DNA from 2 places in the Nocardiopsis sp. iso_25 genome. Region 1 is predicted to be linked to the other one. Evidence: riboswitches for the same ligand, from Rfam matches in the RefSeq annotation. Region 1 holds a riboswitch; the other holds the start of a gene.

Region 1 (6,223 bases):
GGAGAGAAGGTCGGAGGGCTCCTCGGAGATCCGGGCCCTGAACAGCCAACCGTCCTCGAAGGGCGAGGAGTTGATGGTCTCGGGCTCGTTCTCCAGGGCCGCGTTGACCTCGGTGACCTCACCGCTCACCGGCGAGTAGACGTCGCTGACGGACTTGGTGGACTCCACCTCGCCGCACGGCTCGTCCGCGGTCACCTCGCTGCCGACCTCGGGCACCTCGACGTAGACGATGTCGCCCAGGGACTCGGCGGCGAACGAGGTGATCCCGACGGTGGCGATCCCGTCCTCGACCACGACCCACTCGTGTTTGGCGGTGTAACCCAGCTCCGTGGGAACGCTCACTTCAACTCTCCTTGGAGGTGTTCCATTTTCCTGCCGCGCGCCCGTACGGCTGCCCGGCCCGGCCTACGCCCGGTCGCGCCCCGTGCGTGCGGGTCCCCTGTGGGGGGATCCCGCCGTGCTGGGGCGTACGGGCCTTCGGGGTGTGAAGGCCCCTGCTGCTACGACTGCCGCTTGTAGAACGGCAGCTCGACCACGTCGACGTCCTCGCCCCGTCCGCGCACGTCCACGGTGAACGCGCCGGTCGAGGTGTCGAGGTCGCCGTCCACGTAGGCCATGGCGATGGGGCGGCCCAGGGTGGGTGAGGGCGCGCCGCTGGTGATGGTTCCGACGGAGGTGCCGTCGCGCAGGACCTCCTGGCCCTGGCGCAGCGGGCGGCGCCCGCGCGCGACGAGGCCGATGAGGCGGCGGGGACGGGAGGAGCGGGAGGCCTCCTCCAGGGCCGCGCGGCCCACGAAGTCGCCCTTGTCGAACTTCACGACCCGGCCCAGACCGGCGTCGAAGGGGGTGAGGTCGGCGGTCAGCTCCTGCCCGTACAGCGGCATCCCGGCCTCCATGCGCAGGGTGTCGCGCGCGGAGAGCCCGGCGGGGACGAGGCCGTGCCGCTCGCCCTCGGCCATGAGGGCCTCCCACACCTCGGGGGCCCGGTCCGCGGGGCTGACGAAGATCTCGAAGCCGTCCTCGCCGGTGTAGCCGGTGCGGGCGAGCAGGACGGGCTCACCGGCGACGGTGTGCTCGTACCCGGCGTAGTAGCGGATGCCGTCCAGATCGGCGTCGGTCAGCGGCGCCAGGACGTCGACGGCGCGGGGCCCCTGGACGGCGATCAGCGCGTACTCGGCCGACTCGTCGCGGACCTCGACGTCGAAGCCGGCGGCCCGCTCGGCCAGGGCCGGGGCGACCACCGCGGTGTTGGCGGCGTTGGCCACGACGAGGTACTCGTCCTCGCGCAGCCGGTAGACGATGAGGTCGTCCAGGACACCGCCGTCCTCGGCGGTGATCATGGAGTAGCGGGCGCGCCCCACCTTGACCTGGGACAGGTGGCCGACCAGCGCGTGGTCGAGGGCCTGGGCGGCCTGCGGGCCGGTCAGCCGGATCTCGCCCATGTGGGAGAGGTCGAACAGGCCCGCGGCCTCGCGCACCGCCCGGTGCTCGGCGGTCTCGCTGCCGTAGCGCAGCGGCATGAGCCATCCGGCGAAGTCGACGAGGGTGGCGCCGGCCTTCTCGTGGACCTCGCGCAGCGCTGTCGCGCGCGGCGCGGATGCGGCATCTGACATGGGCACTCCCGAGAGGATGGGCGTCGTGACGTGCGTGGCGTTGCCATCCTCCCCCTCTGTCATCTGTGCCTGAGAGCTTCGCCGCGCGCTCGGCGCGGCTTGCACCTTCGGCGAGGGACGGCTGTCCCTGCTTTCCAGAGTGGTCTCGCCCGTACGGTCCGCTGTGCCTGAGAGGTTGTCTTCGGGGAGGGATTGCTCCTTCGGCGGCCCGCGCTGGATACGCGGGCACTCTCCCGTACGGGGTCAGCAACACGTTCAGCCTAGCAGCGGCCGTGAACGGCGCCCAAGGGTGCCCGGTGCCGGGCGGGAGCGCCGGCGGGGCACCCGTGAGCGGCGCCGTCCGAGCCGTGCGCGCCGTGTCCGCCCCGGACGCCGGGCTCCTCCGGTGTCCGACACTCCGGCCGCCTCCACCCTGGGGCGGGAGGGCGGGGATTAGCGTGTTCGGGGAGTACCGACCGGGGAGGGAGACGGATGCGGACCGACACCGGGAGGGCGGCGCGCGCCGCGCGCTCGCTCGCGGCCGGATGCGTCCTGTCCCTGGCCGCGGGCACGGGGTGCGCCGGGGCCGTGGACGGAGCGCGGGGGCCGGACGGGCGGGCCCGGGAGGGGGCGGAGACCGGGCCCCCGCCCCTGACGCGGGGCGACCTGGCCGCCGTCGAGCGCGAGGACCTGGAGGCGGTGTTCGCCGACGCGGGGGTGGAGGGCGCCTTCGTGCTCCACGACGTGATGGAGCGGGAGGCGACCGTGGTGGGGCCGGAGCTGGCGGGCGAGCGCGCGGTCCCGGCGTCCACCTTCGACCTCGTCAGCACCCTGGTGGGGCTCCAGACGGGCGCGGTCGGGGACGTGGACGAGGTGGTGTCCCACGGGGGCGGACCCCAGCCCGTCGACCGGAGGGAGCGGGACACGGCCCTGCGCCAGGCGCTGCCCGCCTCGAACGTCCCCGTCTACCGGGAGCTGGCCCGCCGGATCGGGCACGGGCCGATGGCGGCCTGGGTGGACCGGCTGGACTACGGCAACCGTTCGGTGGGCGACGCGCAGGCGCTGGACCGGTTCTGGCTGGAGGGGCCGCTGGAGATCTCCGCGGTGGAGCAGACCGACTTCCTGGCGAGGCTGGCCCGCGACGAACTGCCCGTGGACGACGCGCACCAGGAGGCGGTGCGCGAACTCGCCGTTCTGGAGGAGGGCGACGGCTACGACCTCCACGCGAAGGCCGGGCGGGAGGCGGAGGCCGGTTCCGCGCCGGGCTGGTGGGTCGGCTGGGTCGAGAGCGGCGAGGACCTGTACACGTTCGCGCTGCGCGTCGAGCCGGAGGGGGACCAGGACGCCGAGCTGAGCGAGTCCCTGGGGCGGGAGATGCTCGTGGAGCTGGAGGTCCTGCCCGAGGAGGAGCGCACCGTCTGAACACCGTGTGGTCCCCGCGACGCGCGTCGGCCCGCCCCCTTCGCGGGAGCGGGCCGAGCGCGTCGTCCGGGAGTGGTTGGGGAGTGTTCCGCGGAGGCTTTCGGATCAGCGGGCGGCCGCCCGGGCCATCTCTCGCGAGACGGTTCGCGCGGGTCAGCCCGGTTGGCTTCTCAAGCGGAACCGGCGCGGCGAGAGGCAGCCCGGTGGTCGCGGAAGTACCGGAGCCGAAGGCCCTCCGTTGAGGGTGGCGGAGGCGACGGGCGGGACCGGAATGATCCGAGGAACGCGGCCTAGGCCTTGCGGCGCTGGCGCACGGCCTCGGCCAGCTGGGTCAGCACCTCGCCGGTGGTCTCCCAGCCCATGCACTTGTCGGTGATCGACTGGCCGTAGGTCAGGGCGGCGGGGTCGCCCAGCTTCTGGGCCCCCTCGACGATGAAGCTCTCCAGCATCACGCCGATGACGCCCTTCTGGCCCTCGGCGACCTGGGCGGCGATCGCGGCGGCCACACCGGGCTGGCGGGTGTGGTCCTTGCCGCTGTTGGCGTGGCTGGCGTCGATCATCAGGCGGCGGGGCAGCCCGGCGCCCTCGATGACGTCCAGGGCGGCGTCGACCGACCCGGCGTCGAAGTTGGGGCCGCTGCGGCCGCCGCGCAGGATGACGTGGCAGTCCGGGTTGCCCTCGGTGACGACCACCGAACCGGCGCCGGTGGGGTCGATGCCGAAGAAGGTGTGCGAGGCGGCGGCGGCGCCGACCGCGTCCACGGCCACCTGGACGTCGCCGTCGGTGCCGTTCTTGAAGCCCACGGGCGTGCTCAGACCGCTGCTCAGCTGGCGGTGCACCTGGCTCTCGGTGGTGCGCGCCCCGATCGCGCCCCAGGAGACGACGTCGGCGATGTACTGCGGGGTGATGGGGTCGAGGAACTCGGTCCCGGCGGGCAGGCCGAGCGCGTTGATGTCCAGCAGCAGCTTGCGCGCGGTGCGCAGGCCGCGGTGCACGTCGTAGGTGTCGTCCAGGCCGGGGTCGTTGATCAGGCCCTTCCAGCCGACGGTGGTGCGCGGCTTCTCGAAGTACACGCGCATCACGACGCACAGCTCCTCGCGCAGGGAGGGCACGAGCTCCTTCAGGCGGCGGGCGTAGTCCATGGCGGACTCGGTGTCGTGCACCGAGCAGGGGCCCACGACGACCAGCAGGCGGTCGTCGTCACCGTCCAGCACCCGCTTGACCTCGGCGCGGGACTCCTCGACCAGGGCGCTGCGCTCGGCGCCCAACGGGAGCTCGGCCAGCAGGTCCCGGGGCGCGATGAGCGGCTTGTAACTGGCCACCCGGGTGTCGTTGGTGCTCGGCATGGTGTTCCCCTCGGGTCCCGTCTGTCGTGTTTTCCGCTGTCGCCACGAAAACCGTCTTATGAAAACAGTAGCGCGGACGGTTCGGCGCTCCGCTGCCGCGTCGGCCGGTACGGTTCACGTGACAGAAAACACCACACCGGTTTCGGGCGCCGAAAAGCGTCTCATTTCGTGAGACGAAATTCTTCCGGTGCCCGCTGCCATTTCCGTCGGGGCGGCTCCGGATCCGGGCCTGTCACCCCTCGGCCCCCGGGAGGTCCTCCTCCCAGTACTCGCGCGGGTTGCGCGCCCCGTCGGTGACCGTGCCGCGCTCTGCCTCGGCCCGACGCAGCTGCACGCGACGGATCTTACCGGAGACGGTCTTGGGCAGCTCACCGAACTCCAGGCGGCGCACCCTCTGGTGCGGTGACAGGCGCTCGCGCGCGTGGGCCAGGATCGACCGCGCGGTCTCGGCGTCGGGGGCCACCCCCTCGGCCAGGGCCACGTACGCCTTGGCCACCGCCAGCCGCAGCGGGTCGGGGGAGGGAACGACGGCCGCCTCGACCACGTATTCGTGCTCGACCAGAACGCTTTCGAGTTCGAATGGTGAGATGCGGTAATCTGAGGCCTTGAACACATCGTCGGATCGGCCGATATAGGTAATGTAACCGTTCGAATCCCGGCTGGCGATGTCACCGGTGCGGTAGCGGTCCCCGCGGACCACCTCGCGGCTGAGGCCGGGGTTGTCGGCGTAGCCTTTCATCACCCCCACCGGCTCCCGGGACAGGTCCACGCAGATCTGCCCGGTGTCGGCGGGCTCGTCGGTGGCCTGGTCCGTCAGCACCACGTCGTAGCCCGGCAGCTCGCGCCCCATCGACCCGCGCACCACCCGCTGACCGGGGCCGTTGCCCAGCAGCATGGTCGTCTCGGTCTGCCCGAACCCGTCGCGCACGGTCACGCCCCACGCCTCGCGCACGCGGTCCACCACCTCGGGGTTGAGCGGCTCCCCGGCGGCCACCGCCTCGCGAAGCCCCACGTCCCACGCGGCGGGACCGGCCTGCGCCAGCGTCCGCCACACCGTCGGCGGCGCGCACAGCGTGTCCACACCGCAGCGCACGACCGCGTCCAGCAGCCCCGCCGCGTCGAAGCGCTCCTGGTTGACGACCAGTACCGTCGCCTCGGCGTTCCACGGGGCGAACACGCTCCCGTAGGCGTGCTTGGCCCACCCCGGCTCGGACACGTTGAGGTGGACGTCGCCCGGCCGCACGCCCAGCCAGTACATGGTCGACAGGTGCCCCACCGGGTACGAGCGCTGGGTGTGCACGACCAGCTTGGGCAGGGCGGCGGTGCCGGAGGTGAAGTAGAGCAGCAGGGGGTCGTCGGGGTGGGTGGGGTGTGGCGGGTGGAAGTCCAGGCCGGCGTGCTCGGAGTCGGCGTAGTTCAGCCACCCCTCCATGTAGCCCGTGCAGATCCGCGTCCAGTGCCCCCGCAGCGGGGCGAACTTCTCGGTCTCGGCGGCCGAGCACACCACGTGCGCGATCTCGCCGCGCTCCAGTCGGTCAAGCAGGTCGCCCTCGGACAGGGAGGTGGGTGTCGGGCAGACCACGGCACCGAGCTTGGTCGCGGCGAGCAGGGTCTCCCACAGCTCCACCTGGTTGCCCAGCATCAGCAGGATCCTGTCGCCCGGGTGCACGCCCTGGTTGTTCAGCCAGTTGGCCACCTGACCGGAGCGCTCCGACATCCGCCGGTAGGTGTACCTGGCCTGGCCGCCGTCCTCCTCCACGATCCACAACGCCGTCCGGTCCGGACGGCGCCCGGCGACCTCGTCGAAGTAGTCCAGCGCCCAGTTGAACCGGTCCGACCGGGGCCAGGTGAACTCCCGGTGCG
Region 2 (6,223 bases), 1.3 Mb from region 1:
ACGCGCACGAGGACGTGATCGACGAGGCCGGGATGCCCATCCCGGACGAGCAGGAGGACCAGGTCGAGGCGTTCCGGGAGTTCCTGGACAACATCTCGCCCGAGGACTTCGGCAGGCGCGCGGAGTAGGCCCGTGGCGCACGTGCACTCCCCCGGGGCCCGCGCACAGGCGCGGGTCCCGTGCCGCGGCGGTGGCGTGATCCGGGGAGGACACGCCCCGACCTGCGGCTTCGTCCGCGGAGCCGGTGATAGATTGGGTAACGGAAGTGGTCGTGATGATCAGGGCCGAAACCCCCGCTCGCGCGTCGGGCGCCACCGGGGAGGCCCCGGCACACCGGCGCCGCGCGCACTTGGCGACGCGCCGCGCGGTGTCGTTGACGCTGCCGGTCGGCCGTCCTACCTTCAGTGCAGTGGAACCCACGGCGCACCCGTTCCCTGAGTGGACATCCCCTGTCGAGACCGCCGTGGGACGAGAAGCCGGAGGTCGGCGTGGCGGTAGCGAGCGGCAAGCGGGATCCCCATGACAGGCGGTCCGCGCTGCGGCTAGCGGGGCAGCAGGGCCTACTGTGCGAAGAAGACTTGGTGGCGCTGCCTATGGACGTCGGGTATCGGGGCCCCGCGGCGTGTACGGCCGCCGGGATCAGCTACCGCCAGCTCGACTACTGGGCCAGGACCGGCCTGGTGGAGCCGAGCGTGCTCACCGGAGCCCACAACGCCCCCCTGTACAGCCTCCCCGACATCCTGTTGCTCAAGATCGCCAAACGGCTCCTGGACACCGGGATATCCCTCCAGCAGATCCGCACCGCGGTCGACCACCTGCGCGGTCGGCCCGCCCCCGACCTGGCCCGCATCACCCTCATGAGCGACGGCGTCAGCGTCTACGAGTGCACCTCCCCTGAGGAGGTCGTGGACCTCATGCAGCGCGGTCAGGGCATGTTCGGCCTGGCGCTGGGCAACGTCTGGCGCGAGGTGGAGGAGGCCTTGGGCGTGGTGCCCGCGGAGGAACGGGCCGACCTGCCCGCCGCAGCGCCCCAGCCCGTGGACGAGCTGGCCAGGCGCCGCCGGGAGCGCCGCACCGGCTGAGACCGGCAGGCACCGCGCGCAACCCCGGGGCGGCCGTGTGCTGGCCGGGGGAGCGGGCGTTTCGGGGCCGTGGCCGCTTGGAGGAACCTCCAGGCTCTCGGTGTGGTGTGCGCGAAACGCCTGCCCGGGAGCGCCACCCCAGGCGACGATCGAGTACGGTCGTAGTCACAACAGGGATGAAAAGCGACATTCACTCTGCTTGTACACACGTACAGATCGTCAGCTGGCTGTCGACACCGCGCGAGAGAGACCCCGCAACGGGGCGCCGACGGGGCAATACTCCCCAGTAACCTCTCAGGCACCATGGACCGCGTGGAGGAGGCCGCTCTGAAGCCTGGGCACCCTCGTGCCCGGTGACAGAGGGGGAGACCGTGAGGAACACCGCCGACCCGACTCGGCCCTGTCACCAGGAGGTCTCCGTGCCAGACCAGCCCGTGCACACCCCGGGCGCGCCCGCCCGGGTGTTCGCCGACCGCCACATCGGCCCCACGCCCGCCGAGGTCCAGGAGATGCTCAAGGCGGTCGGCTACGGCTCCACCGCCGAACTCATGGCCGACGCCGTGCCCGAGTCCATCCTCACCGGCCCCGGCCGCAGCGCGCCGCTGGACCTGCCCCCGGCGCTGAGCGAGGCCGAGGCCCTGGCCGAGCTGCGCGACCTGGCCTCCCGCAACCAGGTGCGCACCTCGCTGATCGGCCAGGGCTACTACGGCACCCTCACCCCGCCGGTCATCCTGCGCAACATCATGGAGAACCCCGCCTGGTACACGGCCTACACGCCCTACCAGCCCGAGATCTCCCAGGGCCGTCTGGAGGCCCTGCTCAACTTCCAGACGATGGTCTCGGACCTGACCGGCCTGCCCGTCTCGGGCTCCTCCCTGCTCGACGAGGCCACCGCTGCCGCCGAGGCCATGACCCTGGCCCGCCGCGCCTCCAAGAGCAAGGCCGACGTCTTCGTCGTCGACGCCGACGTCTTCCCCCAGACCCTGCACGTGCTGCGCACCCGCGCCGAACCCCTGGGCATCGAGGTCGTGGTCGCCGACCTGTCCCGGGGCCTGCCCGAGGGCGACGCCTTCGGCGTCCTGGTGCAGTACCCCGCCTCCAGCGGCGCCGTGCGCGACCCGGGCCCGGTCGTCGCCCAGGCCCACGAGCGCGGAGCCCTCGCGGTGGTGGCCGCCGACATCCTGGCCCTGACGCTGCTGCGCAGCCCCGGCGACCTGGGCGCCGACATCGCCGTCGGCTCCACCCAGCGCTTCGGCGTCCCGCTCGGCTTCGGCGGCCCGCACGCCGGTTACATGGCCGTGGGCGAGAAGCTGCGCCGCCAGCTGCCCGGCCGCCTGGTCGGCGTCTCGGTGGACAACGCGGGCAAGCCCGCCTACCGGCTGGCCCTCCAGACCCGCGAGCAGCACATCCGCCGCGAGAAGGCCACCAGCAACATCTGCACCGCGCAGGTCCTGCTCGCCGTCATGGCCGGGATGTACGCGGTCTACCACGGCCCCGACGGCCTGCGCGCGATCGCCCGCCAGGTGCACACCCGCACCGCCGCCCTGGCCGACGCCCTCGCCGAGCGCGGCTTCGAGGTCCTGCACCACGCCTACTTCGACACCCTGCGCGTGCGCGTGCCCAGCGCCGCCCGCGTCGTGGAGTCCGCTCTGGAGGCCGGGTACAACCTGCTGGCCGCGGACGAGTACACGGTCGGCGTGAGCGTGGACGAGACCACCACCGAGACCGACCTGGAGAAGGTCCTGGCGGCCTTCGGCGAGGCCGAGCGCGGCTCCTCGCGCGTGCGCCTGAGCGTGGACGGGGACACCGACCGCCTGCCCGTCGAGCTGGCCCGCCAGGTGGACTACCTCACCCACCCGGTGTTCGGCACCCACCGCAGCGAGACCTCGCTGCTGCGCTACATGCGCCGCCTCTCCGACCGCGACCTGGCCCTGGACCGCACGATGATCCCGCTGGGCTCGTGCACCATGAAGCTCAACGCCACGGCGGAGATGGAGCCCGTCACCTGGCCCGAGTTCGCCGGACTGCACCCGCTGGCGCCGCTGGACCAGGCCGCCGGGAGCGTGGCCCTGATCCGCCAGTTGGAGGCCTGGCTGGCCGAGGTCACCGGCTACGACGCGGTGTCCCTCCAGCCCAACGCCGGGTCCCAGGGCGAGTTCGCCGGGCTGCTGGCCATCCGCGGCTACCACCGCTCGCGCGGCGAGGCCCACCGCGACGTGTGCCTGATCCCCAGCTCCGCGCACGGCACCAACGCCGCCAGCGCCGTGATGGCCGGTATGCGCGTGGCCGTGGTGGCCTGCGACGACAACGGCAACGTCGACCTGGAGGACCTGCGGGCCAAGACCGACAAGCACGCCGGCGACCTGGCCGCCATCATGATCACCTACCCGTCCACGCACGGCGTGTACGAGGACACCGTCACCGAGGTGTGCCGCCTGGTCCACGATGCGGGCGGCCAGGTGTACGTGGACGGCGCCAACCTGAACGCTCTGCTGGGCTGGGCCAAGCCGGGCGAGTTCGGGGCCGACGTCAGCCACCTCAACCTGCACAAGACCTTCTGCATCCCGCACGGCGGCGGCGGTCCGGGCGTGGGCCCGGTCGCGGTCCGCTCGCACCTGGCCGGTTTCCTGCCCAACCACCCGGGCCAGCCCGAGGCGGGCCCGCACACGGGGGTCGGCCCGGTCTCGGCGGCCCCGTTCGGCTCGGCGGGCATCCTGCCCATCTCCTGGGCCTACGTGCGCATGATGGGCGAGGAGGGGCTGCGCTCGGCCACCGAGACCGCGGTGCTGTCGGCGAACTACCTGGCCAAGCGGCTGGAGCCCTACTTCCCGGTGCTCTACACCGGCGCGGGCGGCCTGGTGGCGCACGAGTGCGTCGTGGACATCCGCCCGCTCCAGAAGGCCAGCGGCATCAGCAACGAGGACCTCGCCAAGCGGCTCATGGACTACGGCTTCCACGCGCCGACGATGTCGTTCCCGGTCAACGGCACCCTGATGGTCGAGCCGACCGAGAGCGAGAACCTCGCCGAACTGGACCGCTTCGTGGAGGCGATGGTCGCGATCCGCGGCGAGATCGACAAGGTGGCCTCGGGGGAGTGGGACGCGCAGGACAACCCGCTGCGCAACGCCCCGCACACCGCGGAGGCCGTGACCGCCGACGAGTGGTCGCACGGCTACACGCGCGCCGAGGCGGCCTACCCGCTGGCGTCGCTGCGCACGGACAAGTACTGGCCGCCGGTCGGCCGGATCGACCAGGCCTACGGGGACCGCAACCTGGTCTGCTCCTGCCCGCCGCCGGAGGCCTTCGAGCTGTAGGGCGGCCCGGGCCGCGGGAAGGGGCGCCGGTCCTCGGACCGGCGCCCCTTCTTCTGACCCTTTGGAGATCTACGTCGTAAAAGTCCGTTTTGTTCTCCATGCCCGTCAGGGGAGGGGCGGGGAACGGGACGGTGCCCGCGGCCGCGGCGCGGGCCCCCGGTCCCCGGACGCCGCAGGCGTTAGAGTTGCGGCGACACGGACCGCGTTCCCACCACGCGGACCGCCACCCCGCCACCCCCATGGAAAGCGGAGACCATGACCACGACGTCCGGACCTTCCGCGCGCTCTGGCCCCGCCGACCCGCCCCCGGCCACCGATCCCCGGGACACGGACGAGGCGGAGGCGCCGACCGGGCAGGGCGCCGCCGAACTGTGCGACCAGGCCCGGGACCTCGCCGAGAGCGGCCACCTCAAACGCGCGGCCAGGCTCTACCACCAGGCGGTGGCCGCCAACCCCCACCCGCGGGTGCAGGCCCGCGCCCTGCTCGGCCTGGCCGTGGTCGAGGACCAGCGGGGCGACCTGGCCGCCGCCCGTGAGGCCGCCCGCCGCGCCCTGGCCACCGGCGACCCGCGCTACGCCCCGCGCGCCGCCTACCACCTGGCGCTCTCCCTCGAACAGGACGGCGACCACGCCGAGGCCGACCGCGTCTGGCGCCGCCTGCTCGACCTGGGCGGGTCCGACTACACGGCGGTGGCGCACTACGGGCTGGCCCGCTCCGCCGAGGGGCGCGGCGACACCGGCGGGGCCGAGGAGCACTGGGAGGCGGCGCTGGCCCTGCCGCCCGATCCCGGTTCGCTCGGCCGCCTGCACGCCGCCACCGTCGTGGACGCCTCCCGGGACCTGGCCGAACGCCTGCTGGGCCGGGGGCTGCCGGGCGCCGCCGCGGCCGCGGTCGAACGCGGCCTGTCGGTCGCGGACGATCCCGGTCTGCGCCTGCTGCGCGCCGCCGCCCACCTGGAGCACGCCATCGCCGACGTCGGCGCCGTCGTGGACCCGGACCCGGACGCGGTCTCCGAGGACGCCGAGGGGCCGGGGGCCGCGCCGGGCACCTTCGCCGCGGCCGTGGAACTCCTGGCGGGGCTGCTGGCCCTGCGCGGGGACCCCGGCGCGGCCGAGCGGGTCTGGCGGCTGGGCCTGGGGGACCGGGACCAGGACGCCGCGGGGCAGGTGCGTCAGAGACTGCGCAGGGGCTTCGCCGCGCCCGAGGAGGACGGGGACGGCGGGGCCGGGGAGGCGTGGTGGGACCCCTACCTGGAGGAGGCAGCGGCGACCGCGAGCGCGCCCGCGCTGGCGGGGGAGCTGTTCGCCGTGGTCACCCAGATGCACGCCCTGCTGGCGCTGCCTGTGGCCGAGGGGGAGGCGCGCCCGGCGGCGCTGCGGGCCGCCATGGAGCAGGCGCTGCGCACGCCGAGCGGACTGGTGTGGGGGCCCGGTGTGCACGCCGACTTCCGGCGTCGGCTGAGTGAGGCGATGGGCGGCCGGGACGTGCTGCCGGAGGGGTGGCCCGACCCGGTCCGGGAGTGAGGGCCTGGGACGGGCCCCGGCGCTCGCGCGGTCACCGGGGGCCGTCAGGGGGCACGTCGCCGCCCGGGGGTGCTTGCCGGGCGGGGTACGTCGGCCTCGCGGCCGGGTGTGTCGGTGCGGTCGGGCGTCAGGCGGCGACGCGGGGCCGGTGCGGGGCGACGACCGCCCCGTCGGGAAGCAGCTCACCGGTGTCGTCGAAGAGGACGACACCGTTGCAGAGCAGGCTCCAGCCCTGTTCGGGGTGGCTGGAGACGACCCGGGCCGCTTCGCGGTCGGTGTCCTCGAAGGACGGGCAGGCAGGTT

The links. A riboswitch is a leader RNA that binds a small molecule or an ion and turns the genes downstream of it on or off. The one in region 1 is predicted to bind glycine.
Region 2: another riboswitch for glycine. It lies ahead of gcvP (aminomethyl-transferring glycine dehydrogenase); the one in region 1 lies ahead of gcvT (glycine cleavage system aminomethyltransferase GcvT).

Annotation. Positions count from the first base shown of each region.
Region 1 covers NZ_CM149667.1:1,269,755-1,275,977, forward strand. The annotation lists gene gcvH (glycine cleavage system protein GcvH) at 1-342, opposite strand, end outside; gene gcvT (glycine cleavage system aminomethyltransferase GcvT) at 501-1,613, opposite strand; glycine riboswitch at 1,758-1,859, opposite strand; gene AC0VX6_RS05770 (penicillin-binding transpeptidase domain-containing protein) at 2,085-3,014, shown strand; gene AC0VX6_RS05775 (3-deoxy-7-phosphoheptulonate synthase) at 3,305-4,360, opposite strand; gene AC0VX6_RS05780 (AMP-binding protein) at 4,593-6,223, opposite strand, start outside.
Region 2 covers NZ_CM149667.1:2,566,602-2,572,824, forward strand. The annotation lists gene AC0VX6_RS11095 (bifunctional nuclease family protein) at 1-128, shown strand, start outside; gene AC0VX6_RS11100 (MerR family transcriptional regulator) at 594-1,082, shown strand; glycine riboswitch at 1,314-1,403, shown strand; gene gcvP (aminomethyl-transferring glycine dehydrogenase) at 1,502-4,396, shown strand; gene AC0VX6_RS11110 (tetratricopeptide repeat protein) at 4,652-5,920, shown strand; gene AC0VX6_RS11115 (DUF5999 family protein) at 6,048-6,223, opposite strand, start outside.